DNA from 4 places in the Planococcus sp. TJ-302 genome. Region 3 is predicted to be linked to each of the others. Evidence: riboswitches for the same ligand, from Rfam matches in the RefSeq annotation. Region 3 holds a riboswitch; each other region holds the start of a gene.
The links. A riboswitch is a leader RNA that binds a small molecule or an ion and turns the genes downstream of it on or off. The one in region 3 is predicted to bind S-adenosylmethionine.
Positions count from the first base shown of each region.

Region 1: another riboswitch for S-adenosylmethionine. It lies ahead of AC4EHB_RS12710 (MetQ/NlpA family ABC transporter substrate-binding protein); the one in region 3 lies ahead of AC4EHB_RS14915 (methionine ABC transporter ATP-binding protein).
Region 2: another riboswitch for S-adenosylmethionine. It lies ahead of AC4EHB_RS12645 (bifunctional homocysteine S-methyltransferase/methylenetetrahydrofolate reductase); the one in region 3 lies ahead of AC4EHB_RS14915 (methionine ABC transporter ATP-binding protein).
Region 4: another riboswitch for S-adenosylmethionine. It lies ahead of mtnK (S-methyl-5-thioribose kinase); the one in region 3 lies ahead of AC4EHB_RS14915 (methionine ABC transporter ATP-binding protein).

Region 1 is NZ_JBZDOI010000002.1:376,351-383,773, forward strand. Features, by position in the region: gene AC4EHB_RS12690 (threonine aldolase family protein) at 1-344, opposite strand, end outside; gene AC4EHB_RS12695 (GAF domain-containing protein) at 440-1,378, opposite strand; gene AC4EHB_RS12700 (DegV family protein) at 1,565-2,410, opposite strand; gene AC4EHB_RS12705 (acyl-CoA dehydrogenase family protein) at 2,805-3,992, opposite strand; gene AC4EHB_RS12710 (MetQ/NlpA family ABC transporter substrate-binding protein) at 4,031-4,858, opposite strand; SAM riboswitch class I at 5,059-5,185, opposite strand; gene groL (chaperonin GroEL) at 5,357-6,985, opposite strand; gene groES (co-chaperone GroES) at 7,178-7,423, opposite strand, start outside.
Region 2 is NZ_JBZDOI010000002.1:365,399-372,821, forward strand. Features, by position in the region: gene metH (methionine synthase) at 1-62, opposite strand, end outside; gene AC4EHB_RS12645 (bifunctional homocysteine S-methyltransferase/methylenetetrahydrofolate reductase) at 43-1,902, opposite strand; SAM riboswitch class I at 1,976-2,082, opposite strand; gene AC4EHB_RS12650 (acyltransferase family protein) at 2,266-4,254, opposite strand; gene AC4EHB_RS12655 (aldo/keto reductase) at 4,524-5,507, opposite strand; gene AC4EHB_RS12660 (DUF6920 family protein) at 5,622-6,461, opposite strand; gene AC4EHB_RS12665 (hypothetical protein) at 6,606-7,208, opposite strand.
Region 3 is NZ_JBZDOI010000004.1:49,930-57,352, forward strand. Features, by position in the region: gene AC4EHB_RS14900 (dicarboxylate/amino acid:cation symporter) at 1-592, opposite strand, end outside; gene AC4EHB_RS14905 (MetQ/NlpA family ABC transporter substrate-binding protein) at 740-1,555, opposite strand; gene AC4EHB_RS14910 (methionine ABC transporter permease) at 1,590-2,258, opposite strand; gene AC4EHB_RS14915 (methionine ABC transporter ATP-binding protein) at 2,251-3,276, opposite strand; SAM riboswitch class I at 3,358-3,462, opposite strand; gene AC4EHB_RS14920 (thioredoxin family protein) at 3,510-3,821, opposite strand; gene AC4EHB_RS14925 (toprim domain-containing protein) at 3,828-4,166, opposite strand; gene gcvH (glycine cleavage system protein GcvH) at 4,238-4,618, opposite strand; gene AC4EHB_RS14935 (arsenate reductase family protein) at 4,698-5,051, opposite strand; gene AC4EHB_RS14940 (acyl-CoA dehydrogenase FadE) at 5,215-6,996, opposite strand; gene AC4EHB_RS14945 (acetyl-CoA C-acetyltransferase) at 7,037-7,423, opposite strand, start outside.
Region 4 is NZ_JBZDOI010000001.1:2,143,719-2,151,141, reverse strand. Features, by position in the region: gene AC4EHB_RS10455 (DUF4395 domain-containing protein) at 1-105, opposite strand, end outside; gene AC4EHB_RS10450 (1,2-dihydroxy-3-keto-5-methylthiopentene dioxygenase) at 583-1,116, opposite strand; gene AC4EHB_RS10445 (methylthioribulose 1-phosphate dehydratase) at 1,132-1,749, opposite strand; gene AC4EHB_RS10440 (2-hydroxy-3-keto-5-methylthiopentenyl-1-phosphate phosphatase) at 1,746-2,411, opposite strand; gene AC4EHB_RS10435 (2,3-diketo-5-methylthiopentyl-1-phosphate enolase) at 2,417-3,631, opposite strand; SAM riboswitch class I at 3,711-3,820, opposite strand; SAM riboswitch class I at 4,422-4,576, shown strand; gene mtnK (S-methyl-5-thioribose kinase) at 4,654-5,838, shown strand; gene mtnA (S-methyl-5-thioribose-1-phosphate isomerase) at 5,838-6,899, shown strand; gene AC4EHB_RS10420 (sugar ABC transporter substrate-binding protein) at 6,896-7,423, shown strand, end outside.

The sequences.
Region 1 (7,423 bases), on a different contig from region 3:
ATGCCATGCAGCTCTTTTAACCCATCTTCTTCATGAATTTCTAAATGGCTCAGCGGGTGATAAGCCACTTTTTTTATTCCTTTTTCATCACACCATATGCGCAAAGCAATTTGCTGCGCCATTGTGCCGCTGGGGAAAAAAACGGCGTCATCTTTCCCTAATAATGCAGCCATTTTCTCTTGGAAATCCTCAATAATCCGGCCTTTCCCATACATATCACTTTCCAAATCATCGTTCACGTTTTGGAAGGCTTCTTTTAACACATGAACATTGCGTGCACTATGATTTGCCAACTTGTATGTGGATTGATTGTAGGTCTTTTGCAATTGGCTTGTTTCGCCCATCTTGTAAGCTCCTTTTACCACTCTTTTTAGGAAAGGGTCTCCTATATTACTTGTAATGAAAAAAGTATGCCTTTTGATTATTTTAGAAAAATTGCTTAAAAAAACTTATACGTGTTCTTTCCGGCTTTTTTTGCACGATATAAGGCATCGTCTGCATTTTTAAGAAGCGTGTTTAAATTGTTTTCATTATCGGCAGGATAAGTTGCAATGCCAATGCTTGTGGAGAGTTCATATTCGGCACCCCATGTACTTAAACCGTTAAGCAACTGTTCCGCTCGCTTACTGCTTTCCTCTTTGCTAGAGATGCCAGAGAAATTTATGATGAATTCATCTCCCCCTAATCTAACGACAAAAGCATCATTATACTCTTTCACAAAGTTTTGGAGCCTCTGAGCGACTTCCTTCAACACTAGATCCCCCGTATCGTGACCATGCACATCATTCACCTTTTTAAATCCATCCAAATCAAGAAAGTATAGCGCTCCTCCGTTTATGGAATTGGTTTCAAAAAACTTCGAAAGATAATGCCTGTTGTATAGTTCAGTCAAAGAATCTCTATAGGCAAAGCGCTCCAGATCCAAATAATATGAAAACATCCTGACTATTCTTTGCAGCAGAACTATGCTCTTGCTGTTGAAATGGCTTTCTTCGTGATGCACTGCACACAAAGTTCCAAACCGCTCCCCGTTTACGCGGGAAATCGGAATCCCTAAGTATGACTTGATATTGGCTCCTTCGAGTACTTTTTTTAAATCACTCGGACAAGCTTTTTTAATATCCTCATAAATTAATGGCTGTTTTTTTTCAAAATCAATTCGATCACATACTGTCTCTTCAAGGTTTATTGTCATTCCTTCAGTCAGAAGAATACTTGTGTCAAGATCTGACAGCTTCAAAATAATTTGCTGCGTATCGCTGAATGAAGTTAAGTAAATCAATTGGTCAGGCAGAATTTCTTTTGCAAGATCAAGGACATCTTCAGCCAGCTCATCAAAATTCTTATACATTTGCAAGTCTTGTACCGTTATTACCATCATGCACCTCGATTATTGTCATGTTTTACTTCTCAGTTGATTAAACTAAAATTTTACTTTATTTCTTAAATTTTAACATATATAGCTAAAGGCTGTTTAATAAGATTTCTGCTAATCAAGGAGCCGATTAAAAAGAGGCAAACCCATTGTGGATTCGCCTCTTTTTTAACCGTTTATAATAAAAAATCAATAAGCAACCCAGCTTAACCCCGTAGTTCCTTCCCCCGCATGTACCCCGACACATACACTAAGTGGAACAACTTGTACTTTTAAGCCCGGAAACTCCTGCAAAAGCTCGTCCTTCCATATTTCTGCGTCAGCCGCATTATTGCAATGAATAGCCGCAACTTCCGGTACAGTGCCTTTCGCCCTATCCGCGCGAAGTGCATCAGTCACGGTATTTTTTGCCCGCTTGTTTGAACGGACTTTTTCTTTCATGACCGTTTTTCCATTTACAAACGTAATGACCAGTTTGATGTTCAGGATATTGCTTAAGAATGCTTGTGTGCCGGAAACCCGACCGCTTTTATGCAATTGGTTCAAGCTTGAAGGTATAAAAGATAAATGCGATTTAGCTGTCATATCCTTTATTGTCGCAACAACTTCTTCTACGTCCTTGCCTTCTGCCAACAGGCTATCGCCAATTTCAATCATTTTCACCATCGGAAAAGAACCGATTTTCGAATCAATCGGATACACTTGGAAGTCTGACATTTCCGCAGCCGACTGCGCGCTTTCAAATGTGCCAGAAAGTCCACTTGATAAGTGTAAAGCAATCGCAAAATCATATCCTTCGGACTGCAATTTTTCGTATAAAGAAAGCATTTCTCCAATTGCTGGCTGCGAAGTTTTAGGCGAGACTTTCGCTAAGCGCAATTTATCATAAAACTCTTCCTGTGTAAGGTCGATGGACTCCCGATATGACCCTTCGTCAAAAACAACACTAAGAGGCAGGACATATACATGATGTTTTTGGATGAAAGCTTCATCCAATTGCGCAGCTGTATCCGTTATCCAAGCTATTTTCTTCATAAAAAAATTCTCCTTTAAATGCAATTCCGTATCGGAAGCAATTCTCTGCTACGGATAACTTACCTGACGCACCTATGGGAGGCTAGTGATAGGTGTCATATAAGCGCAAACTCAACAAGAACGTTTGTAAGCGCAGACATAATTTGAACTTATATAGCCTATTTCCTTGATGGTTGCAGCCGCCAAAATAATTAGTTGAAACGTTCGTAATTTCCTAAGGCGCGAGACGAATGCTCATACTAAAAAAGAGCGGTGATCCAATAAAGGGTCAGCGCTCTTTTGATGTTTCATTTCTTCTAAAAGAAGTAGATAAGAAGAATATTCATGAATTTAATATGAATCAAATTGAACGAGTTCTTATGGAGGGTGGAATAAACGGGAGAGCTTCTAGTTGCTATTTAATGACTTGTTCACTCAAAGTTTTTTTCACAGCCTGGTTTCCAATCGCATAGTCAGCAAGCAACGGAATAACCATATCATCCATAGGTGGATTGTGAAGGCCCGCTCTCACATCCCGGTAATATCTTTGCAGTGGGCTCTTTTCTGATAAACTATGAGCACCTGCTACCCTCATTGCCAAATCAACAATGGTGATTGCTGAATTGGTGACAGCTACCTTCACGGCTCCCAATTCCGGATTCATCTTTGATCGTTCCTCTTCATTCGACTCATCCCACTGCTTCGCTACAGAATATAGAAAATGTCTCGCTCTGACTAGTTCCAATTCGATTTGGCCAATCTTTTGCTTAACATTCGGCAGGTCGAGAATCGGGCCGTTAAGACTATTCGGCGAGTATTCTTTTGCAAAACTGATGGCATACTCCTGCGCTGCCTGTGCAATGCCGAGGTAGCATGCCGGAATATGAAGCAGCCATCCAGCTGCCTGTTTTTTTCCAGGTTCGAGAATTTCGACTAATGAGTCTTCCTCAAGCTTGACGTTATTCAATATCAAATCATGGCTCCCTGTACCTTTCATGGCTATACTATCCCACGTTTCTTCGATCTCTACCCCTACTTTTGAGCGTGGGATGAGGAAAAATCCAATTTCACCTGTCTCTTCAATCGCAGCTGTTACGTTGAAATAATCCAATACGGGAGCCATTGTCGTAAACGTCTTCCTGCCATCGATAACCCAATGCCGTCCATCCTTTTTAGCTGTTGTAGAAGGTTTTCCTCCCCTTGTCGGACTTCCTGTTTGCTTTTCTGTCGCACAGTTATTGATCAATGTCCCATTTTCTCTGATATCGTCAAATAGTTTTTTCAGCATAGACTCTTTCCATCTATTCTTTTCTCCCAGATCTTTAATGATTCCCATGTGCCAGCCGATGGACAATCCTGTGGATCCGTCAGCCTTACTGATAACTTCTTGGTAGCGCAGCATCTCATATAATGAGATGCCTGCCCCTCCGTACTCCGCTGGAATCGTCAATGAAGGATAATGGATTGCTTTCAGTTCTTTAAAATTCTCAAATGGAAACCTTCCTTCAAGATCGTTTTCGGCTGCTCTTTCTGAGAATGAGGCAACCGTATGTGTCAGTAACTGCAAACGCTCTTCAAAGGTCTTATCTGCTGTGATATCCATGTACACTTCACCTTTCTTTTTCTAATACGGGTTCTTATTTATTGATCCCATTCCTCTGTTAAGATGAACCCGTCATATTGTTCATTCGACTCGATGTATTCCTTAAATTCCTCTGATTCATATGCTTCCTTCAAATCTCTCGCCCATTCTGTATCCTCGTTTTCTTCCTCAATCGTTACAACAATCCGGTGCTGCTCAGGTGTATCTTCAATCTTGAGGGCATCTGTAATTTTCCGGTCCGGAGCATTGGCAATATAATTGCCATTGACGACCCCAAAGTCAATGTCCTGCAGTGATACTAGAATTTGAGCAGGGTCTAATACTTTAATGTCAATGTCGTAATCGGCTGTTTCAACACCTTTCAGGTTGAAATCTGTAACCCCTGCATCAGACGAGACAGTCACCCATCCTAACTCCTCAAGAATACGCACCGCTCTTTCCTGGTTTACCGGATCATTCGGCACCCCTACGGTTGATCCGTCTTTCACTTCATCCAGGGATTGATGATGTTTAGAATATAATCCTTGAGGGGCACTCGGCACAAAAGCAATACCGGTCATATTCATGTTTAATTCATCATTCATCCCTTCCATATAAGCTGTACTCTGAAAAATACTCGCATCAATTGAACCTTCTTGCATTGCCGGATTCAACTGCATATTCTGAGAGAAGGTTGTCGTATCAACGGTGTACCCTTTCTCCTCTAAGATGGGCAAGATGCCTTCTTTGAATTGCTGCTCATAAGTGCCAACTCCGAAACCGACCCGCACTTCTTTCGTATCCCTTCCGGAAGCTTGATCATTGCCGCAGCCCGCTAATAATAGGGAAGCTGAAAGCCCCAACATACCAATTAATCGCTTTTTCATTTGCTATCTCTCCTTGTTTTTCATTATTTTACTCTGCCCCTGACAAATCTAAACCAGTTGCATATGCGGCAATTTTATAAACTGGAAATGATGTAAAACATTTCGGCGGTTCGATACCTTTTACTCCTCATTCCTCTCAATCCATTGAATAGAAAAAAGCCCCTCTCCATAATTAAGAAGAGGGGCTCACGGTCCGGCTCTTCTCATCTTTCAAGTGCTGTCTAGGGCACCTGCTGGATTTGGCACAGTTACAAATCGGAATGTTCTCCAATTAGTTCCGCTGCCGAAGCTTCAAAGGGCCAGTCCCTCCACTTCTCTAGATAAGAATTTATGTATACTCGGAAATTTAATACCGAGTAATCTGATGTGATTAATACAATAGCAGACGATCCATTTCATTACAACACATTTTCAGAAAATCATTTTAATATTTTACCCAACAGAATAGAAAAACTCCCTCTCACTTAGTGAGAGGGAGTTTTTCCGGAAGGCTGATGATTACATCATGCCGCCCATACCGCCCATATCAGGCATGCCGCCTTGGCCTGCTGGTTCTGGGATGTCTGCTACGACTGCTTCAGTCGTCAAGAACATCGCTGCAACGGATGCTGCGTTTTGAAGTGCAGAACGCGTCACTTTCGTCGGGTCGACGATTCCTTGCTCAAGCATGTTGACCCAAGTGCCGTTCGCTGCGTTGAAGCCGATGCCGATTTCTTCCGATTTCAGGCGGTGAACAATGATCGATCCTTCAAGGCCTGCGTTCGTTGCGATTTGGCGAACCGGCTCTTCTAACGCGCGAAGAACGATTTTGACGCCTGTTGCTTCATCGCCTTCTGTTGTTTCCAGAAGTTCCGCGACTTTATTGTATACATTGACAAGCGCTGTACCACCGCCTGCAACGATTCCTTCTTCTACTGCTGCGCGCGTTGCGTTCAAAGCATCTTCAATGCGCAATTTGCGTTCTTTCAATTCTGTTTCAGTAGCCGCTCCAACTTTAATGACTGCTACGCCGCCGGCAAGTTTTGCCAAGCGTTCCTGTAATTTCTCTTTGTCGAATTCTGAAGTCGTTTCTTCCAGCTGGTTGCGGATTTGCGCCACGCGGGCAACAATCTGCTGCTGGTCTCCAGCGCCTTCAACGATTGTCGTGTTTTCTTTCGATACGACAACTTTCGATGCACGGCCAAGCTGTGCAATGTTCGTCGTTTTCAATTCCAAGCCAAGGTCTTCCGTGATGACTTCCGCACCTGTCAATGCTGCAATGTCTTCAAGCATCGCTTTGCGGCGATCGCCGAAGCCCGGAGCTTTGACAGCTACAGCATTGAACGTTCCACGCAATTTGTTGACGACCAATGTAGCCAACGCTTCGCCTTCAACGTCTTCCGCTACGATCAATAACGGTTTGCTTTGCTGAACAACTTGCTCCAACACTGGAAGGATTTCCTGGATGTTGCCGATTTTCTTGTCAGTGACAAGGATGAACGGGTTTTCAAGGACTGCTTCCATTTTGTCCGAATCCGTCACCATGTATGGCGACTGGTAGCCGCGGTCGAATTGCATGCCTTCTACAACGTCCAATTCCGTCGTGAAGCCGCGTGATTCTTCCAGCGTGATCACACCGTCATTGCCGACGCGCTCCATCGCTTCAGCGATCAAGTTGCCCACTTCAGCGTCACCGGAAGAAATAGCTGCCACTTGTGAAATCGATTCTTTGCCTTCGATTTGCTGGGAAACGGCTTTCAAGCCTTCCACAGCGCTTGCGACAGCCAATTCGATCCCACGGCGGATGCCGACAGGGTTCGCGCCTGCAGTGACGTTTTTCAGTCCTTCACGGATCATTGCTTGCGCAAGGACCGTTGCCGTTGTCGTACCGTCTCCTGCGATGTCATTCGTTTTAGAAGCGACTTCCGCCACCAATTTCGCGCCCATGTTTTCGAACGGGTTTTCAAGCTCGATTTCTTTCGCAATCGTTACGCCGTCATTTGTGATGAGGGGTGAACCGAATTTCTTCTCAAGTACAACGTTGCGCCCTTTCGGCCCAAGTGTCACTTTCACTGCATCTGCCAATTTATCAACACCGCGCAGCATCTGGCTGCGTGCATCTTCGCTGAATAAAATCTCTTTTGCCATGTTTAGTTTCCTCCTCTATCTTGTTAAAACATTCTATATTGTTATTCACCCGGTTAATAATATGGAGCAAAACGGCGAAGACGCCTGCGGGATAGCGAGACAGCCGAGACCCTGCAGGAGCGCAGCGACGAAGCGGCTTGGCGCTCGCCCGCGGCAAGCGAGCCGTTTTGCGTAATATTAGGAATATATGGCTTAGCCTAATACAGCTAAAATGTCGTTTTCGCGCAAGATTAAGTATTCATTGCCTTCGTATTTAAGTTCAGATCCTGCATATTTCGAGAAGATGACCCGGTCGCCTTCTTGGACGTCCAATTCAGTGCGCTGTCCATTGTCGCGGATAAGTCCGTTGCCAACAGCGATCACTTTGCCTTCCTGCGGTTTTTCCTGTGCCGATCCCGGCAATACAATCCCGCTTGAAGTTTTTTCTTCAGCTTCGAT
Region 2 (7,423 bases), on a different contig from region 3:
ATGGCGCCATCGATGATCAAGATCCGTTTTTCAAGCTGCTGTTCAATAAGTGTTTTGGACATGGCTGCTTTCGCCTTCTTTCTTCAAATCTAGTTGCCTGATGTAATTGATCAATTCCACGGACATTTCGTAGCGGAAAAATGGCGTGATCAAGTAAATGCCATTGAATAGGCCAGCCGCAGTATCGATCAATTCCTTCGCTATCGCAATGCCTTCAGCCGTCGCCCGTTCCTTGTCGTCGCCGCATGCGCGCATCCGCTCAAGCGCATTTTCCGATAACTTGATGCCTGGCACTTCGTTGTGCAGGAATTCCGAACTGCGGATGCTTGTCAGCGGCATGATGCCAAGGAAAATCGGCGTGCTCAAATGCTTTGTTTCTTCGTATATTTCAATGATTTTCTCTTTTGTGAACACCGGTTGGGAAATGAAATAATCTGCGCCGCTGTCGATTTTCTGTTCCAGCCGCTTGACCGCCCGGCTGACGACGCGGACATTGGGATTGAATGCCGCCGCCACTGAGAAGTTCGCTTTTTTGCGCAGCGGCTTGCCGGAAAACGAAATGCCTTCGTTGAGCTTTTTGATCAGCTGAATCAATTCCAGGCTGGAAACGTCATAGACACTTGTCGCTCCCGGGAAATCACCGACTTTCGTCGGATCTCCCGTGACTGCCAGGATATCATGCATGCCAAGTGCGTCAAGCCCCATCAAATGCGATTGCAGGCCGATCAAATTGCGGTCGCGGCACGTGATGTGCGCAAGCGGCCGGATGTTTTCCTGCTGCTTCAAAATCGAGCCCATTGCCATATTGGAAATGCGCGGCGAAGCAAGCGAATTATCGGCCATCGTCACTGCATCGACTCCCGCCGCATTCAGCGCCTTCGAGCCTTCGATAAATTTCGAGACGTCCAAATGGCGCGGCGTATCGAGTTCGACAATGATCGTGCGCTCCGTCTTCGCTTTTTCGTGCAGCGGCTTGGCGTCGAGCGCTTCCGCTTCGCGGATGACGATCGGCTTTCTCGCCACCACTTGCTTTTCTGTCACCGGCACTAAATTGCGCATGCGCTTTTTCACTTCTTCGATATGCTTCGGCGTCGTGCCGCAACAGCCTCCGATGAGGCGCACCCCTTCTTCTCTCAACAACAATGCAGCCCGGCCAAAATAATCGGCTTCCGATTCATAGACAATGCGGCCGTCTTCCACGTCGAGCAAGCTGGCGTTCGGATAGGCCGACAGGAAGGCTTTTTCCGGCAGCGACACTTCTTCGAATGCTTGGATCGTATGGTGCGGGCCGAGGCGGCAATTGACGCCGACGATTTCCGCTCCGAGCGCTTCAAGCTGGTGCAGTGCTTCGTTCAGCGACATGCCGTTTTGCAGGATGCCCGGCTCGTGCATCGACACTTGCGCAATCAGCGGGGTATCCGTCATCTTTTTCAAATGCGTGACCGTCGCAGCAAGCTCTTCAAAATCGTAATACGTCTCGAGCAGCAAGCCGTCCGGATCGCCTGACAATAAATGCTGCGCCTGCTGGTCGACCATCGCAATGATTTCCTGCATCGTGGCATCACTTTTCCGCATGCCTCGAATGCCGCCAATTGTACCGAAGACGTATTGCCCGCCAGGCGACGCGGCGCGCTTCGCAATATCGATCGCAGCGAGGTTGATGTCTTTCACTTGCTCTTCAAGGCCGTAGCGCGCGAGCTTATGGGCATTCGCACCGTACGTATTTGTCTGGATGATATCGGCTCCCGCTTTGATGTAATCCTGGTGGATCTTGCTGACGATTTCCGGCCGCTGCAGGTTCAGCTCCTCGTTGCAATACTCGATGCCGTACGAATACAGCAGCGTCCCCATCGCACCGTCCCCTGTCAACACGCGCGTTTTCAATGCATCCAATAACTTCATGCCGCTCACCCTCCTGTATATAGAAAAAAGCCCTCCATGAAAAAGAAGGCTTTACGGTCGTTAAACTCGTTCCTTTTCATCTCCCAGGCCATTGCATGCCTGCTGGATTTAGCACCTGACCACGAATGGCTGGTTGCTGAAGCGTCACAGGGCCAGTCCCTCAACTTCTCTCGATAAGAATTCACTATGCAGTTTTTGTATTCTTAAAATCTTACCTGCATACGGGACGCTGGTCAAGAAAATTCGTCTAAAAACAGAGAACTTTCTGTTTATTAGCGTTAAACAAGGACCCTCCACACAAATGGAAGAATAAAAAACGCACCGCCGGCAATTAGCTTGCTGGCGGTGCGTTTATCGTTTCAGTTACTTCTTGAGCACCGGCTCAAGATGCTCTTTTAGTGCCGGACCCATAGTTTTGGAGTAGAGTGTCGTCAAATGATGCTTATCTCGGTAGACGAGCACGTTGCCAACTACCGGCGAACACAGATCATCAATACAGAAATATTCCGACATGTCCACAAATGTCACGTTGCCCGGAATGCCTTCCGTGTTTTCCCACGGTGCTACAGCGGCCAGCGCTTCGCTGCGCGGCACGGAGCAGTCTTCTACAGTCGAGGCATCAAGGCAAAGCGTCGGGTCGACTTTCATCCGTGGATTGTCGCGCACCGCAAAAATATCAGTTACACCTTCAAATTGCTTCCATTTGTCGATATAAACCTGCGGCACGGTTGCTTTGGAACTTACGTTCGCCGTTGTGAAAATCAAATCAGGCGGATCTTCCATGAGCCGCTGATGGAGTTGATCATTCCATGTCATGCATGCTTCCGTTAATAACCCATCGAAATCGCCGTTCGTGAAGCGGCATGCATCCTTGTTGTAGACATCGATACGCATATTCAGTTCTTCCGCGATTTCTTCAAGCGCCGGGAACCAGTGCCCTGAATGTGAACCGCCGACCAATGCAAGCACATGCTCCGGATTTTCCGTCACACCGTACGAGCATTCCTTCAATTTAGCGTTCTTGCTGCCGGAGGAAGTACAGTCCTGGTCATTATAAAAGGCCGGCAGCACTTCTTTCGCAGTCAGAAAATCCGGCTTGAGCTCGGCTTCAATCGCCGGCTGGATGTTTTCCGAAACAGCACGGGCGCCTGGATTGTCTTCGGTTACGACAGGAACGGCGACGCTGCTGCTTGCCTGGACAAAGACGCTCCACGACACGCCAACCAGAATGGCCGGCATCATCAGTGTGACGAGTACTTTCGTCAAACGTTTTTTCGATTGCTTGACCGGCATCTGCCGCACAGGTGCTTCGACGAGCCAAATCGTAACGATCGACAGCACGAACGTCACTGCCAAAATGCTGAGCCCGCCAAACAGCGAAACCGTCTCGGTGTTGAAAAAGGCATAATAGAAAACAAGCAATGGCCAATGCCAGAGGTAAAAGCCGTAGGAAATGCTGCCGAAGTATTGAAACGGCTTCGAACCGAGCAATTTCTGCACACCGAAGAGATTGCCGTTTTCACTCGCTATGATGACCAAGATCACCCCACCTGTCGGCAGCAGCGCTGCAAAGCCCGGGAACACAGTCGACACCGGAAGCAGCATCCCCGTAAACGCGATAATCGTAAGGCCCAACCATCCCATGATGAGGTGCGCACGATCCGGAAACTTCAAATACGGCAGCAGCAGCGCAAGCATCCCGCCGAGGCTGAATTCCCAGGCGCGTGCAAATGTATCGAAATACGCCCACGGCTGATTGACAGCGGTGATGTAAACCGAGTAGCTGAGCGAAGCGAAGAAAATAGCCGCCAGCACCCCAAGCAACGTTTTGCGCACCGGTGTCTTCAAAATTTTCGTCGCGAGAAGGTACACGAGCGTGATGACGATTGGCCACGTCACGTAAAACTGGCCTTGAATCGACAACGCCCAGAAATGCTGGTACGGGCTCGCTTGGTTGTTCTGCCCCAAATAATCAACCGCGCTATTCGCGAGCTGCCAATTCTGGAAATAAAAAATTGAGGCAAACAATTCCGCGATTGTCTGCTTCCACGTGCTCATCGGCAAGAGAAAAATCGACGCCGCTGCGCTCACTGCTATTACTGTAAACGCCAGCGGAAACAACCGCTTTGCCAGCCCGAGCAAGTTTTCCGCGTAATTGATACGGCCCTCCCGCACCATCCGCGACAAAAGAGATGTTGTGATCAAATACCCTGAGACGATAAAAAAGACATCGACCCCACCGGACACCGACCCGATCCAAATGTGATAGATGGCCACCAAAAGAGCTGCCACCGCGCGTATTCCTTCCAATTCTGGCCGAAAGCGCTTTTCGGGCACTCGTAAATCTGCCATTTTTTTACCTCCCTATTCTTTGCTAGTTCAAAAAACTAATAGCGTAATATTTCAATAATTTTTACAAATAGTTTTAAGTTGTTATATTTTTAATAAATAAACCACTAATTCCCATTTAAGTTTAACGCGCCCATACAAAAGTTACAACAGCTTATCCTACATTTGAACCATTTGCTGCAAAAAAAAAGCTTCACCGATAGACGGCAAAGCTTTTTCTGATTCAAATGAAGGGAATTTCTTCGAGATAAGGCTCTCCAGAAATTTCACCCTTAATAAGGGCCTCTAATTGCCCCGGCTACTTCTTCTCTATAGAATTGCGACAGACGCTCCAGCTCTTCGGCTGAATACCCTTCGGCATCCAACGTCTGCAGATTGTCTTTTACTTGGCGCACATTTTTGAAACCCGGAATGACTGATGAAATCGCATCGTGTTCCAAAATCCACTTTAGCGAAGCTTGCGCCATACTGCCGCGCCCTTCCGCAATCCATTTCAATTCATTGCTCAGGTCGACGCCTTTGTTGAACTCCAGGCCGGCAAATGTTTCACCGACGTTGAATGCCTGGCCGTCGCGGTTGAAATTGCGGTGGTCCGCCGCTTCGAACTCGGCGTCTTTGGTGAATTTTCCGGTTAACAAGCCGCTTGCCAATGGCACACGTGCCAGAATGCCGACGCCCTGCTCCAACGCTTTCGGGAATAATTCCTCGAGCGGTTTTTGGCGGAACAGATTAAAAATGACTTGCAGGCTGCTGACATTGGGGTTTTCAAGACAAAGCAAGCCTTCTTCAACCGTTTCAACGCTGACGCCGTAATGGCGGATTTTTCCTTGTGCCTTCAGTTTATCCAGCCTTTCGAAGACCCGGCCATCCCGCAAAATCTCAATCGGCGGGCAATGGATTTGATACAAATCGATCGCTTCGCGCCCCAATCGCTGCAAGCTGGCTTCGCAATATGCCGTGACACTTTCTTCCGAATACGTCGCGGGATCATGGACATCACCTGCGCGGCAGAATTTCGTCGCGATCATGATGTCCGATTCTTTGCCTTTGGTGGCTTTTGCCAATAGCTCTTCACTGTGGCCCCCGCCATAAACGTCTGCGGTATCGAAAAAGTTCACCCCTTCATCCATGGCATAATCGAGGGCGCGCAGCGATTCGCTGTCGTCGTTGCTGCCCCAATCGCCGCCGATTGCCCACGTGCCAAAACTCAATTCACTGACGTTCATATCCGTCTTTCCAATGTCCCGATAATTCATCTTCTACACTCCCATTCCCTCAGTTTATCACGAACAAAAGCCCCAGCTTGCTAGCTGTGGCTTTCCATAACCTGTCTTTTCCCTTGTCATTTGACAGATAAACTAATTCCCTGCTCAATGCCGCCCTGCAGGCGCAGGCTCGTTGAAATGGACGCCACTGACTTCGAATTCGTACCAAGTAAATGGCCCTTCCGGCAGGTTCCAAACAATCTCCATCTTAGATGGCACCTTGATGCCGCCTGCTTCCATATAACTTAGGATATTCGCGGTGCAGAGCACCATCTCGGCCCCTTCGTTGCTGTCTTTATAGCGCCATGCCTTGACCGATTCTAATTTTCCTTGCGCGTTGAAATGGAAATCTGCATTGCCGGACACACCGTTCAGCTCCATCATTGCTGTCGCCGTCGTCTCATCGACTCTTTGCCAGCTGACGTAAGAGCTTAATGCCGCCGGCGGGCAGCAGGATAATTCCATTAAATAGCGCTGCAGCGACGATTGGTTCGTCTTAGGGCTGTTTTCAGTCTTCGACAGCGGCATGATGCCGTTGAATTTGATGCGCATCTGTGCGCGCCCGTTGCGGAAGACATCCTTTCCGCTGATATGGATGCCAGGTGCCATCTTCATATCCACTTTCCACGTGAATTCCGGGGGCTCGAAAGTTGAATACTGCTCCGCTTTGGCAGGAGTCCAATGCTTCTGTTCCGGCTTCAGCTTGATTTGCCCTGTCTGCTCCAAGTACATACTGCGCACTTCCGCTTTGCCGACCGAACCGCTCCATACCAGCCATTTCTGCACCGGCTCCGGCAACTCCTCAATCCGCTCCGCTGTCACCACAGCCAAATTCGCCCCTGCGTTTTTGGTCCGGCTCTCATTCCTGCCTTCTGAAGGCAAGCTTTTTTTATAGGCATACAGCGCCACAGCTATTATGCCAAACACCAAAACAATAAGCTGCATCAACCATCACGCCTTTCATCTTTTGTGTACCGCCTGTCGCAGCAACGAACAAAAAATCATGAAAATACCTTTTTTATACTATACGGCATGGGCAATGCTTTCTCCTGGCAATAAAATCCGTCACGCGCTTTATTTCAAAATCCTTCACAGGCTATTGTCTGGAAACAATTCCTTCAAAGTTTGGATTGGCCGCGCTTTCGGATGCGCTTCGAATGGCCGGAACTCGATGTTGCCGACGTGCACGCCCATATTGTATTCGCCGATGACTGAATCCAGCAGAATGAACACCACCGGAATCAACTCCTCATTGTTCTCTTCGGTCAGCCCTTTGATATAAAGGTTCAAGCTAACTTCCTCGCGCTCCAGGTCTTTGAGCGCGGTGTAATAGACGTCATCCCTTGTCAATTTCATATCGCCCCAATTGACGCTGAACTCTTCGTCAGAGGCTTGCCGGAAAGGGATGACGGTAAACCGCTCAAGCTCCGGCGCCGTTTCATGCAAGTCGAAGACTTCATCAAAGGCCTCCACCATCCCATCCGCGCTAATGATGAACTCGCGCTTGCCATCTTCCGGCTCTGCACTGAATTCGAACGCCAGATGCTTATTGACCTTTTTCAGCTTGCGGTGCAGCAAATCGAAAAGCTCTTCTCTTTCCTCTTCCGCCAGCTCAAAATAACTTTCCTCATTGTCCAAAAACCATTGCCAAAAGGCGTCCACCTTATTCTTTCGTGTCGGCAGCCATTTCATTTCATTTATCCCCTTCACTGTAAAAAATTCTTCCTTATTTATCATAATCATTTTGATGGAATTTAGAAATTGTTATTTTCTATGAATTCAAATAATTTCTTGCGAATAGACTTTTCATTCGAGCACAAATTCTTTATTATGGAGTTATTAAGAAAACTTCCCTTTGAAGATTGGACGCTGCCGCCCGGAGACGGAGACAAAGAAAGCACATAAAT
Region 3 (7,423 bases):
ACAAGATTTCAGCAACTGCCCCGCCGTATGCCATATTGCCGAAAATCCCGAAAATATGGATTGGCAGCAATGGAATGATTACATATGAAATCGTCTTTTCAATAACCGCCTGGAATTCATCAAAGAACGAAATCATTGTTTTGCTACCTGTTGAAGCCATACCGATTCCAAGCAAAAACGCGAGAATCAAAGCGGACATAACGCCGAATACTGGCGGCATTTCCAATGCGATATACGATGCAGCAAGTGCATGTTCCGGATCATCGATGTTGCTCATCGATCCGGCTTTCATGAAATTCGGTAAAATTGTCGTTGATGCCACAAATGCCAGAATGCCAGCAATTATTGTCGAGAAATAAGCGAAAAATGTGGCAAGCCCCAGTAATTTCCCTGAGCCTTTTCCGAGTTTAGCAATACCCGGAGCGATAAAACCAAGAATGATCAATGGAACAATGAAATTCAAAAAGCTTCCGAAAATAGCGGTGAACGTGGCAAAAACGCGAGCCAGCCATTCAGGCGCAAATGAACCGATTAACACTCCTAAAGCGATTGCCAAAATAATTCTTGGCAGCAAACCAAACTTAATCTTCATTATTTTGTCCTCCCCATGTGAACAATTGTATTATCATTATTATTCAAAAGTATCATAGGAGGCAAAAAAATAGAATAGTTTGAGAAAAACGCGGAATATTTTCATTATTTTATCAAAATAAAAAAGCATCCTCTCGGATGCTTTTTGTCAATCTACAGGTACGACAGAGCCGCCCCATTCTTCCAAGATAAAGTCTTGGATTTCTTGTGATTTCAATACTTCGACCAATGCTTGGACATTTTCCTTGTCCTCATCGCCTTTGCGGACCGCAATGATGTTGACATATGGTGAGTCTGAATCTTCAAGTGCAATGGAATCTTCCATAGGGTTCAAGCCAGCATCGATTGCGTAGTTAGAGTTAATCAATACAGCGTCACCTTCGCCTTGCTCGTACATTTGCACTAAAATTGCTGCTTCGTAATCTGTTTCAAACTGCAAGTTTTTAGGGTTTTCCGAAATGTCGCTGACTTCTGCTGTCGTTTTCTCCACAGCTTCATCCAACTTGATCAAACCTTGCGCTTCAAGCATAGATAAAATGCGGCCGTGATCTGCAACTGAACTGCTCATTAGGATAGTAGCACCCTCTGGAAGTTCTTCCAAAGAATCGTATTCTTGAGAATAAACGCCGATTGGCTCGATGTGGATACCGCCGGCATTTTCAAACTCATAGCCGAACTCTTCTACTTGTGAAGCCAGATAAGGAACGTGCTGGAAGTAGTTAGCGTCAATTTCACCTGCTTCTAAGTCTTGGTTCGGTAAAATGTAGTCTTGGTATGATTCGATTTCAAGTTCGATGCCTTGTTCTTCAAGAATCGGTTTAGCTTGTTCAAGAATTTCAGCGTGCGGCACATTCGATGCACCGATTTTCAATGTTGATGACTCTTCGCCTGAGCCGCCTTCGTCTGCTCCGCATCCCGCTAATGCGAATGCTGTTAGTAATGTTCCTGCTACAAATTTCTTCATGTTGTCAGTCTCCCTTTTTATGTGTTTTTTATGATTAGCGTTTGTCCGACTTTACAGTCAAACGGTCACCGATAAACTGGATGGCAAATACAATGATCAATATGAGGATCGTGGCCATAAGTGTGACGTCTTGGCGGCTTCTTTGGAAACCGTCAAGGAACGCCAGGGTGCCAAGGCCACCGGCTCCGATGATGCCTGCCATTGCGGTATAACCGACAAGGGCAATGGCTGTCACCGTGATGCCGGAAATAAGTGCCGGTTTTGATTCTGGAAGCAGCACTTTGCGAATGATGGTCCACGTGCTTGCACCCATTGACCGGGCGGCTTCGATTACGCCTTTGTCAATTTCTTTCAGGGCGATCAATACCATGCGTGCATAAAATGGTGCAGCACCGATGATCAACGCCGGCAATGCGGCGTTCGGTCCGCGAATCGTTCCGATCATATACTTCGTGAATGGAATCAGTAAAATGATTAAGATGATGAACGGAATTGAACGGAAAATATTGACGAATGCACCGGTCAGCCAATTGACAATGCTGTTGGCCCATAATTGCTTCGGTGCTGTCAAAAATAGGACGATGCCGAGCACCAAACCGATGACAAACGTGAAAAATGTCGACATCGCGGTCATGTAAATGGTTTCGAGCGTAGCTTCCCACATATCATTCCAGTCGACGTTCGGGAATAATGACTCAATCATTTGCCATCACCTCCGTTTGGACGTCTTCTGCATTAAGGAAAGCGATCGCTTCATCAATTTCAGGCTGTGAGCCTTTTATTTGTAAGATCAATGTTCCATAAGCCCCTCTTTGCGTATGTGCGATATTCCCCTGCACAATGTTGATATCGACAGGGTATTTACGAATCAGTTTCGTTAAGATCGGCTGCTCGGTTTGGTCTCCGACGAATACCAGTTTGATGAGGACACCCGACGGATACAGTTCGCGCAAATGCTTGATGGTTGCCTGGGAATCTTCGGTGTCTGTCACCTGAGCAACAAAACGTTTGGTGATGTTTTCTTTTGGCGCCTGGAAAACGTTCAGAACGTCTCCTAATTCTACGACGCGTCCACCTTCCATGACGGCGACGCGGTGGCAGATTTTACGGATGACATGCATTTCATGAGTGATGAGCACAATGGTCAATCCTAAGCGTTTGTTGATATCCACCAATAAATCCAGGATCGAATCGGTCGTCTGCGGATCCAATGCAGAAGTGGCTTCATCGCAAAGCAGCACTTCCGGGTTGTTCGCTAAAGCACGGGCAATGCCGACGCGCTGCTTTTGCCCTCCGGATAGCTGCGCAGGATACGCGTTCTCTCTTCCGGTGAGTCCAACGAGCTCCACAAGTTCCAAGACACGCTCAGCACGTTTTTCTTTCGGCACTCCTGCAATTTCAAGCGGAAATTCGATATTTTCTTTGACGGTGCGCGACCACAGCAAATTGAAATGCTGGAAAATCATGCTGACTTTCTGGCGTGCTTTGCGCAATTCCTTGCTGTTGATCGCTGTGATGTCCTGGCCGTTGATGACGACTGACCCCGACGTCGGCTTTTCCAATCCGTTCAATAAACGGATGAGCGTGCTCTTGCCTGCTCCACTATAGCCGATGATGCCGAAAATCTCGCCTGGTGCAATGTCCAGTTCCACTCCATCGACCGCTGTCAACGAGCCTTTGCCCGTATCGAACACTTTCGATAACTTTTTAAGTTCAATCATTCCATAAACACTCCTAATCCAAAAATAAAAACCCTTCTGCGCAGAAATGAGCAGAAGGGTAACTTAAAAAGTTGAACCGATCTCTCATTTCCCGAAGTTTCAGCTTCGCGTGACTTGGCACCATTTCATTTTCATGACGGTTGCCGGGCTTCATAGGGCACTTCCCTCCACCACTCTTAATAAGAGTAACGATATTTAATTAATTTCAGAAATTTAATTTACCATGCCTGGATTTATACGTCAACTGATTTTAACTTTCCATACAGATAAGGTACGGATTGGAACGCGTAAATCTTTTCTTTCAGCTGTCCATTTTGCGTGATGAGCAGGCACGGGACGCTTTCCACTTGATACAGCGAAGCGATTTCCTGCACATAGTTCAAGTTTGCTTTTCCCATTGGCAGATCCGGTACCAGTTCCTGCACGACCTCCAGCATTTTCGAAGCAATCTGGCAAGTTCCGCACATCGGCGCATACAGGTAGTAAGCAGCCACGTCGTTTGTATTTTTCTCTTTCAGCCATTCTTTATGTGTCCATTCATTCATGCGGTTTCATCCCTCAGCTATAAACTTATTGACTTGAACGTTTGCTGATATCAGTATATCCATCAGGATGCGGATAGGTGTAGCAGCTACTTCTTTGTAGCTCGGGTTGATATAGAAATGGCGGGCTTCCGGAAACTCGCGCTTCACCAGTTTGCGCAGCTTCTCGCCTGATTTGTCCGCGTCCACCAATATGATGATATCCATTTCTTCAAACGGCAGCAGCAATTCTTCAAGCCTTGTTGCACTTACTGTACCATTTGTACAAAGAATCGTCACGGGTTCTGCAATAAGCGGCGCTATCCTCACTTTATCGCTGATTCCTTCCACCACAATCACTTTTTCCATAAAGCAACACCTCGCTCGGAAAGTATGTCCAGAATTGTGTATAAAAAAAGCGCCACAAAGGCGCTTTGGAATTACTCGTTGATCATTTCTTTGTATTGCTCAGCTGTCATCAATTCGCCCAATTCAGCTTCGCTAGGGGATTCGATTACCACCATCCACGCATTTTCATAAGGGGATTCGTTAACAAATTCCGGGCTGTCTTCAAGCTCACTGTTTACTTCCAGTACTTTTCCGCTGATTGGAGCGTAAAGTTCAGAAACAGTTTTAACAGACTCGACACTGCCGAAAGGCTGGTCTTTTTTCAGTTCGTCACCAACTTGCGGCAATTCGACAAAAACGATATCTCCAAGTTCAGCTTGTGCAAAATCAGTAATGCCGATCCGTGCTGTCGCGCCTTCTACCTTGACCCATTCATGCTCTTTTGAATAACGAAGTTCTAGTGGTGTGCTCATCGAAAACCCTCCATATTATGTAGTTTACTCATATCTAAGTTTGACATAAACAAATCGGAAATACAAGAAATCAATTGCTCTATCTCCAGCTGGACTCAAAGTCCTGTTCTTTGAACCCGAGTGTCACTTTGTCGTAGCCGTAAGCCAGCGGACGTTTAATGAGCATGCCGTCAGAAGCCAGCAATTCCAACTGTTCTTCTTCGCTCATTTGGGGCAACTTGTCTTTCAAGCCAAGCTCGCGGTATTTCATGCCACTTGTGTTGAAAAACTTCTTCAAGTCGACTCCGCTCGCTCCATAAATTTCGCTGAGCTGCTCTTTTGAAGGCGGTGCTTCCGCAATATTGATCTCGTTGTATTCAATCCCTTGGTCGTCCAGCCATTTTTTCGCTTTTCGGCAAGTTGTGCATTTCGGATATGCGTAATAGGTAATCAAGAAAAATCCTCCTTTTTTTCCAAGCTTACCAAATCGCGGGCGCTGCGTCGATGTAAAATACTCCCTTCGCTTGTGCCTCCCGAATAACGCAAAAAGAGGATTAGGCCCCCTGCCCAATCCTCTTTTCGTTTTCAGGCTCACCGAATGAGCCTGTTGGTCCCTATTACACCACGTATTTTTCTGCTTCGACCAATTTGACTGCCGCTTCGCGTTTTTTCGCGATAACGTTGTATGGCGTCGAACGCGTTAATTTGCGCAATGCAGAAAGCATCATGCGCTGGTTGTCGCCTTCGATTGCTGCGATCAATGTTTCTTTCGCGTCTTTCTCGATCTTATCGAATGCTTCCTGGCAATAAATCTGCGTGTACAGCAATTTCTGCTGCGCTTTTACTTCGCCTGATGCCGCAATTGCTTTCTCTGTGCGGAGAACGACAGATTCCATCGCGAAGACATTGCTGACGATGTCGGCGATGTTCACGAGAATTTCCTGCTCCTGCTCCAATTTCGTGCTGTATGTCTGCGCCGCTAAGCCGATTGCCAACAAAGCGATTTTCTTCGCGTTTCGGACAAGATATTTTTCCTGCGCCAAAGCTTCTGTGCCGACTTCTTCTGGCATCATCATCAGCAATTCTTCTTGCAACTTCTGTGCGTGCTGAAGCAGCGGAAGCTCACCTTTCAATGCTTTGCGCAATAACGTACCCGGAACCAGCAAACGGTTGATTTCATTCGTTCCTTCAAAAATGCGGTTGATGCGGGAATCGCGGTAAATGCGCTCGATTTCGTATTCCTGCATAAAGCCATACCCGCCGTGAAGCTGAACGCCTTCGTCAACGATGTAATCAAGCGTTTCTGTGCCGAAGAATTTATTCAACGAACATTCAACTGCAAATTCAGCGATTGAATCGGCCACCAATTTGCCGTCAGCCTGCTGCTCATCCGTGAAATCACTCATGCGGTCTTCGAACAAACCGACTGTGCGGTAAACCGAACTTTCTACAGCATATAAGTGAGAAGCCATCGTCGCCAATTTTTCGCGAGTCAAGTTGAACGATGAAATCGGCGTCTTGAATTGCTGGCGCTGATTTGTATAAGGAATCGTGATTTCCATCGCGCGTTTTGAAGCTCCGATTGTGCCCACTCCCAATTTGTAGCGGCCAATGTTCAGGATGTTAAACGCAATGATGTGCCCGCGCCCTGCTTCGCCCAAAAGGTTTTCCACAGGCACTTGCGCGTCTTCTAAGATCAATGTGCGTGTAGATGAAGATTTGATGCCCATTTTCTTTTCTTCCGGTCCGACTGAAACGCCGGCATAAGCACGTTCAACGATGAACGCTGAGAATTTATCGCCATCAATTTTCGCATATACCACAAAGACGTCAGCAAAACCGGCATTGGTAATCCATTGCTTTTCCCCGTTCAGCACATAATGCGTGCCAGCTTCGTTCAAGCGAGCAGTTGTTTTCGCGCCCAATGCGTCTGACCCTGAACTCGGCTCAGTCAATGCATAAGCAGCGATCATTTCGCCTGTCGCCAAGCGCGGCAAATATTGCTGTTTCTGCTGATCGTTGCCGAAAAGGACGATTGGCAATGAACCGATGCCGACGTGTGCGCCGTGCGTGATTGAAAATCCGCCGGCTTTCGACATTTTTTCAGCAATCAATGCTGAAGCGATTTTATCAAGTCCAAGTCCGCCGTATTGTTCTGGAACGTCTGCTCCTAGCAGGCCAAGATCGCCAGCTGATTTCAGCAAGCGCACGGAATGTTCAAACTCGTGGTTTTCCAATTTCTCTACGACAGGCATTACTTCGGTGTTGACGTAATCCTCGGTCGTTTTGGCAATCATTTTATGTTCTTCTGTAAAATCTTCTGGTGTGAAGACACGGGAAAGGTCTGCCTCTTCGATAAGGAAACTGCCGCCTTTGATCAATGTTTTTTCTTGTTCCATTGTGAATTCCTCCTTGTTTTTATTGGTTCACTGTTAATTTCTATAGCATTTCAAAGACGCCTGCTGCGCCCATTCCACCGCCGATGCACATCGTCACTACGCCGAATTGCTTGCCTTGGCGCTTCAATTCACTCATCATGCGGATGGTCAAAATCGACCCTGTTGCGCCCAACGGATGCCCAAGGGCAATTGCTCCGCCGTTGAAATTCACTTTATCGATGTCGATGCCGAGGTTGCGGACAACAGCCAGCGATTGCGAAGCGAAAGCTTCGTTCAATTCCCAGACGTCGATGTCGCTGATTGACAAGCCGGCCAGTTTTAAGGCTTTCGGAATTGCCACGATCGGGCCGATGCCCATGACTTCAGGCGGAACCCCGCCTGTCGCGAATGAACGGAATTTAGCCAAAGGCTTAAGCCCAAGCGCTTC
Region 4 (7,423 bases), on a different contig from region 3:
TAAGAATGGTAGCAATAAGATCGCTTTATGGAAAATAAGGGCAAGGATGACAGTGAGGACGATAAATACTTGGTTGGATTGCACAAGCGGTTTTGGAATAGACATACAGAAGCCTCCTTTGATTATTGATTATTATACCAAGTTGTTTAGTAGGTTTAAAGAGTAATGCCTCAGTTTCGAAACTTTTTTGATTATTAAAATCAAATTATATAAGTTGAATTAAAGAAGTATCATATTAAAAATCGCTCCGGTCGCTTTGGGCAGAGCAAAGATTATTGCTCCTGCGCAAGCTCGTCGCAAAGGTGTTGCCGGAAGTGCTCGGCACCTCCTTGGCTCTCGCTAGGAGACGAGAAGAACACTCGTCTCCTAGCTTCGCCTAGCCCCTTGACGCGCCTCCGCTAAGATATCTCTTGATATGGAGCAAAACACAGAGACGCCCGCGACAAGCGTAGCTGTTTTGCGGAATATCGATTATAAATATTCTCTTGTTCAACTTTTATGGGTTATGGATAGGACGGAATAAGTTAAGGAAAGAAGCACAATAAAAAAGAACCGGCGCAATTGCCGGTTCTAGGATTTTTATTAAGATTGTACGCCTTCTTCTTGGTAAACAGGAACCCAGCCTTCAGTAGTGACGAAGATGCGCACTGCGACAACTTTGCGGTCGTCGGCCAATGTGAAGTAATGCGTGATGTTTTCAGGGACGGAGATTAAGTCGCCAGGCGTCAAATGGACTTCAAAAAAGCGCTCATCTTTGCCTTGGATGATAAAGACGCCGTGGCCGCTGACGATATAGCGGACTTCATCGTCTGTGTGGATGTGCTTGCGCTGGAAGTTTTTCAATAGCTCGTCCAGCTTCGGATTGGAATCGGAAAGAGAGATGATGTCCGATGCCTGGTAGCCGCGGCGCTCGGAGATGTCATTGATTTCGGCTTTGAATGCCGCTAAGATTTCTTCTTTTTCAGCGTCGCTGAGGTCGAACTTCTCACGCAAATGCTCCGGTAATTTTTCAATGTCCCAATGTTCGTAGACGACTTCCTGTTGCTCTAGAAATGCTGCTACTTCATTCTGCGCTTCGATTGTTTCGTTTGTGCCTTGGATTTTGATGATTGCCATGTTAATCTTCCTCTCTTAATGGGATTGTATTTGATATAAAGCGAGCTGGTATTGAAACAAGAACTCGCTTGCTTCCAATAGTTTCTTAGCTTCAAATGGATTTTTGCCCCACACCGTGATGCCGTGGTTGCGGATCAACACTGCACCGCTGTCAGCAGAAAGGTGTTTTTCAAACTCTTCCGTTAGGTCGGGGATGTGGGCATGGTTTGGAATGATGGGAATCGTCAGAACGGCGTCTTCTTCCCATAAACCAAATGCCTTGATAAGCTCGAGGCCTTGAAAGTTGATCTTGCCCCGGTCGCCGTAAATTTCGGAAATGACGTTATTGGCAACCGTATGGATGTGCAGGCTGCAGCCCGCACCGGTCTTGGCATAGACTGCACAATGCAGCAACGTTTCAGCTGAAGGCTTCAGCGGCGTTTCTTCCACCGCTTTGCCGTCCGCATTCACCAGCAGGAAATCCTCGGATGTGCGTTTACGCTTGTCTTTGCCGCTCGCTGTCACGAGAAATTCCAGCGGCGCGTCCTGAACTTTAATTGCCAGGTTTCCGCTCGTTCCCATAAACCAATCGCGCAATGCCAATTCGTCTTTGATGTCTGCGAGTTCCTGCCATCTTTCCAGGAATGCGGTCATGACTTCACCCCCAGTTTTTCATCGATGATCGACATGACGTCATGGAAGTTTTCAAATGGCTTGTACGGCAGGTCAAGCTCTTCGCATTTCCCAACAAGATAGTCGCGCGCGATGACGAAATCGGCTTGCTTCGCCGCTTCTAAATCACTGATGGAATCACCGATGACGATGCTTTGTGCGCCGTCCTCGAGCAATTGGCGAATGATCGAGGGCTTGCAGCAGCCGCAGCCCTGGCTCGGGCATTGTTCGTCGCAGCCATGTGGAAATTCAAGGCGGATCGACTCGCCCGAGAAATCCGCTTCGTTGCAATAAACGCCGGAAAAAGGGCCAAACGGTTTAATGAGCGGATGGACAAAAAAGTCGATGCCGCCGCTGACGACATAAAGAGGAATTTCGCGTTCGCGTGTATAGGCGACAAAATCGGCGAAACCTTCACGGATTTGCGCCTGTTCCAAGACAAACTTGATAATTTCATTTTTTTTTGCTGCAGGCAGCAGCGAGAACATTTGCGCAACGCCGTCGCGGATGGATATTTCCTGAGACAGGATTTGGTCTTTTATCGGATTCCATCCCGGCGGATCAAAATGCTGGAGGATGGCGATGATGTTGTCTGAATTGGTGATGGTGCCGTCAAAATCACAGAAGATGACCGTTTTATTCATGGTTGTTACCCCCATATATCCAATGCTGTTTTTAATTCATGATTTTGTTTTGCTGCTTCGGCAAGTGAATGTTCGTTAAGCACGGCGTCAATTGCCTGGCGGAATGCTTTGCCGCCGCCTGCCGCGCCGTCCGGATGGCCGTGGACGCCGCCGCCTGCGTTAATGATGCTGTCAATACCGAAATCTTCGAACAGCTGCGGCACGAGGCCGGGATGAATGCCAGCTGAAGGCACCGGGAAAGAGCGTTTCAACGCGCTTGCTTTCACAAGCTCTTCGCCAAGCGCCAAGGCCTGGCTTTTTTCAAGTGCAACACTGCCGTAAGGGGAGGGGAACAACGAGAAGTCCGCTCCGGCAATGCGCGTCAATTTGCCGAGTGCGAGCGCTGTCGCTAATCCGTAAGTCGGAGAAGAAGTGAACGCCCCGCTGAATGCCGGATGGGCCATCAATGGAAGCTGAATGTCCGTGTCTTCCGCCAATTCCTGCAGAACGTCGAGCCCATAAGCGTGGACATTGAAGAGCAACGCGTCAGCCCCCAGTTCTCGCGCTTTTTTCGCTTTGTCGCGAAGTGTAGATGTGCGCCCTGAAAGGTTCACGGCATACAAAGTGCGGTGGCCCGTTTCTTCGAATACGCTCTGCAGCACGCTTTTGCCAGCAGTAATCCGCTGCTCAAATGGCGTCAACGGATTGTCAAAAAGGATTTCGTCGTCTTTCACAAGATCGACGCCGCCAAGCGCCTGCTGGCGGAGCTGGGCTTTCAAAAATTCCAAGTCCCGGCCGATCACACCTTTGAAAATACTCATAACAAGCGGGCGGTCATGGACGCCGATCAAACTGCGGACGCCTTCGATACCGAAATGCGGCCCGGGGAAATGCCCAAGCAGTTCATCGTCGAACGCCAAATCAAGCAGCTTCACTTCGCCGTCGAGCGACAACTTTCCAAACACCGTCGTCAGGATGGCGGGCAGGTCCGGCGAGAAATTTGCGCTCGGATAAGAGATTTGCGCTTCGGCGCGAATCAGTCCCGGTTTCAGCGGATGCGGTGCATCATCAAACTCGGTGACCGAGACCACCTCGCCTTTATGCTGTTTTAATTGCTCCTGCTCAAGCAACGGCAAATCGGTCCACGAGCCGATCGTCAAGCCAAGCGCGATGCCTTCCGCCTTTTTCTTGAAAGAGCCGGGTTTTCCGTAAAGCTGGTAAGTAGCTGTCAATCTGCTCAAATTATCCACACTCCGTTTACATTGATTGAAAACATAAAAAAACCTCTTCAAACAAGAAGAGGTTAATGGGCTTAACAACTTCTTATTTCTCAGCCTGTCAAACGGGCTGCAAGAATTAGCACCGTGTCCATTGCTGGACCGGTTGCCGGGTGTCATAGGGCTTGTCCCTCCACCTGCTCTGAATAAGAATGCGTATTCAATTGGTTTCGATATACAAAGTAATTCTGATTATTCCACGATTAAAACTTTCTGTCAATAATTATCTGTAAATTGTGGATGAGAGGCAGTCTGAATATTCGACCGATATTCCGCAAAACAGCTGCGAAGGCATGGACCCAAGCATTGGGGCAATGCCTTTGCGACGAAGTGCGCAGCACTGCAACGCACTTTAATGTCTCGAAGCTAGCGCAGCGATGCAGAGACAGGAGCAGTAAGGTTTTCTCCGCTGTTTTGCTCCATATCTCGAGAATCGAAAGCAACTTCAGAAAGTGTGTCTTTCATGTTCTTCGTTAAAAGAAATGATTCTGTATTAAAATATATCTTTGAATGCAGCGTAAGGCGGCGAGGGCAAACATACTGCTCCTGCATCGCTGCGCTAGCTTCGTCGCAAAGGCTAGGCCTAGCCTAGCCTTTCCTGCGGGATCAGTGGGTCAATGGAGGCTCCATGCCCACCCCGCGGTAAGCGTCCGCCTGAAGCGAAATGAAAAGGAATATTGAAAAAAGTTATTGACACTCAATTCTGAACCATGATAGGATTCTTTTCAAACAGCATACACATACGCATTAAAAACTCTTATCAAGAGCAGGCAGAGGGAAATTGGCCCTATGACGCCCAGCAACCGACCGTAATACCTTCGTGAGAAGGGGCGCTTCAGCGCCGGGATGAAAATCCCGCAAGGCACGGTGCTAATTCCATCAGAAATGTACATTTCTGAAAGATAAGAGGCATGGAATCTATATTTCTGAGCCTCTTTCTTTTGGGAAAGAGGCTTTTTATTTTGCATTCGAAAGGTAGATGACATATGGCAACAGCAGCTAAACAATACGAAGAATTGACAGTAGAGTCCGCCATTGAGCTTGCGAGAACGCATTATCCATTCCCGGCTGGCGCGGCATTGCAATGCGACGAAATCGGCGATGGCAACTTGAATTACGTATTCCGCGTGACGGATCAGGAAAGCGGCAAGAGCGTTATTTTGAAACAGGCGCTGCCGTATGCGAAAGTCGTCGGCGAAAGCTGGCCGCTGACGTTGCAGCGCGCACAGATCGAGGCAGATGCCCTTCGGAAACACGGTGAATTCGTGCCGAATCTGGTGCCGGCTGTTTATGCCACGGATGCGGTATTGGCTTTGACGGTCATGGAAGATTTATCGCATTTGACGATTGCCCGCGAAGGCTTGATTGCCGGAAAGGCGTATCCGCAGCTGTCGACGGATATCGGCGAATACTTGGCGCGCACCTTGTTCCAGACATCGGATTTTGCGCTTCATCCATTTGAAAAGAAAAAGCTCGCTGCGGCTTTCTCGAATCCGGAGCTGTGCAAGATTACCGAAGACCTGATTTTTACAGACCCGTTTTTTGATAATGAAACCAATGATTTCGAGCCGGAGCTGAAAGAGGCTGTGGAAGCGCGATGGGCTAACAAAGCGCTTCAGTTGGAAGCGGCGAAGTTGAAGTTTAGTTTTTTGACTGAAGCGGAAGCGCTGCTGCACGGCGATCTCCATACCGGCAGCATCTTCGCCAGCGACAGCGAAACGAAGGTTATCGATCCGGAATTCGCTTATTACGGGCCGATCGGCTTTGATGTCGGCTTGTTTCTCGCAAATTTGATTTTCCAATCACTGACGCGCAGCGGAGACCAGCGCACAGTGATCCATTCGCATATTGAACGCACGTGGGAAACGTTTGAAGCAAGATTCACGGCCCTTTGGGAAAACAAAGGCATTGAAGCTTATCAAGGAACGGAAGGCTATCGCGAATTCATCATCGAGAAGATTTTCCGGGATGCACTGGGCTTTGCGGGTTGTGAACTGATCCGCCGGACAATCGGCCTGGCGCATGTTAAAGACCTCGACGGCATCGAGGACACTGGCCGCCGTATTGAATTGAAAAAAAGGGCATTGCAGTTTGGCGAAAAGCTGATTTTGCAGCGTGCTGAAGTGAAAAGCATCTACGAAGTAACAGCGTTAATCGGGGAGGCGGAATAATGGCGATCCCGTTATCAATTTCCTGGAAAGACGGCAAGCTGACGATTTTGGACCAGCAGAAACTGCCTCATGTGATCGAGTACGTGGCGCTGGAAACCTTGGAAGACGTCTATGAAGCAATTTTGACGCTGAAAGTACGCGGCGCGCCGGCAATCGGTATAGCGGCTGCGTATGGATTGGCGCTAGCTGCAGTCCGCCACGACACGGATGAACTCCAAACTTTTTTCCATTTGGTTGAAAAAGACGCGGCGCATTTGGGCAGCTCGCGCCCGACAGCGGTCAATCTGGTATGGGCGCTAAAGCGGCTGACGGCAAAAGTGAAAGGTGCTGCAACCGTCGAGCAAGGAAAAGTGCTGTTGCTTGAAGAAGCGGTGCGCATCCATGAAGAAGACGAAGCGGCAGGCCGGAAAATCGGCGAATACGGCCTGTCTTTATTGGAAGGCAAAACGCGCGTCATGACGATTTGCAACGCCGGGTCAATCGCTACTGCAAAATACGGCACAGCGTTGGCGCCGTTTCATCTGGGCAGCGAACTAGGACGGCAATTTGAAGTTTATGCTTGTGAAACGCGTCCGGTTTTTCAAGGGTCCCGGCTGACGGTGTGGGAGCTGCAGCAATCGGGCGTCGACGTTACGCTGATCACTGACAGCATGGCCGCCCACACGATTGGTGCAAAAAATATTGAAGCGATCATTGTCGGAGCCGACCGCATTGCTGCGAACGGCGACACCGCGAACAAAATCGGCACTTTGAATTTAGCGCTGCTCGCTGATGCGTACGGCATTCCGTTTTATGTAGCGGCACCGGCATCGACATTCGACTTATCCATTTCTTCCGGCCGAGAAATTCCAATCGAGGAACGCAAAGCGGAAGAAATCACGCATATTGCCGGCATACAAATAGCGCCGGAAGGCACGAAAGTATTCAATCCCGCTTTCGATGTCACACCGGCACGGCTGATCAAAGCCATCATCACCGAACAAGGGGCCATCACCCCGGATTACAAAAAAAATATACCTGCCGTTCTCGGCGCTTACACAGGAAAAGGAGCAAATTCATGAAAAAACAATCGCTTTTATTCATCGCCTTATTATTGATCCTCAGTGCCTTTTTAGCAGCTTGCCAGCCAAAAGGGGAAGTCAGCGAAGAAGGCACGTCAGACGCAACAAAAGCGGAAGCATCGGACCACCCGTTATCCGGCAAAAAAGTAGCATTGATCATGCAAATCAACCTCGGGACGTTTTCTGCCCAATATATTGAAGGGGTAAAAGAGCAGGCCGGAAAATTCGGCGGCAGCGTGACAGTCTTCACTTCTGAAGGCGATTTGGCGAAAATGGCATCGAACCTGGATGCGGCGATCAACCAAGGCTTTGATGCCATCTTGATCGATCACGGCACGAAAGAAGCATTGAACCAAGGCGTTGAAAAAGCAGTGGAACAAGGCATTCCGGTTGTGGCATTTGATGCAGGCGTAGATGTAGAAGGCGTTGTTTCTCTTGAGCAAGGCGACCAGAAAATGGCTGAAATGACATTGGAACGTTTAGCTGAAGACAGCGGCGGCGAAGCGAACATCGTGAAAATCTGG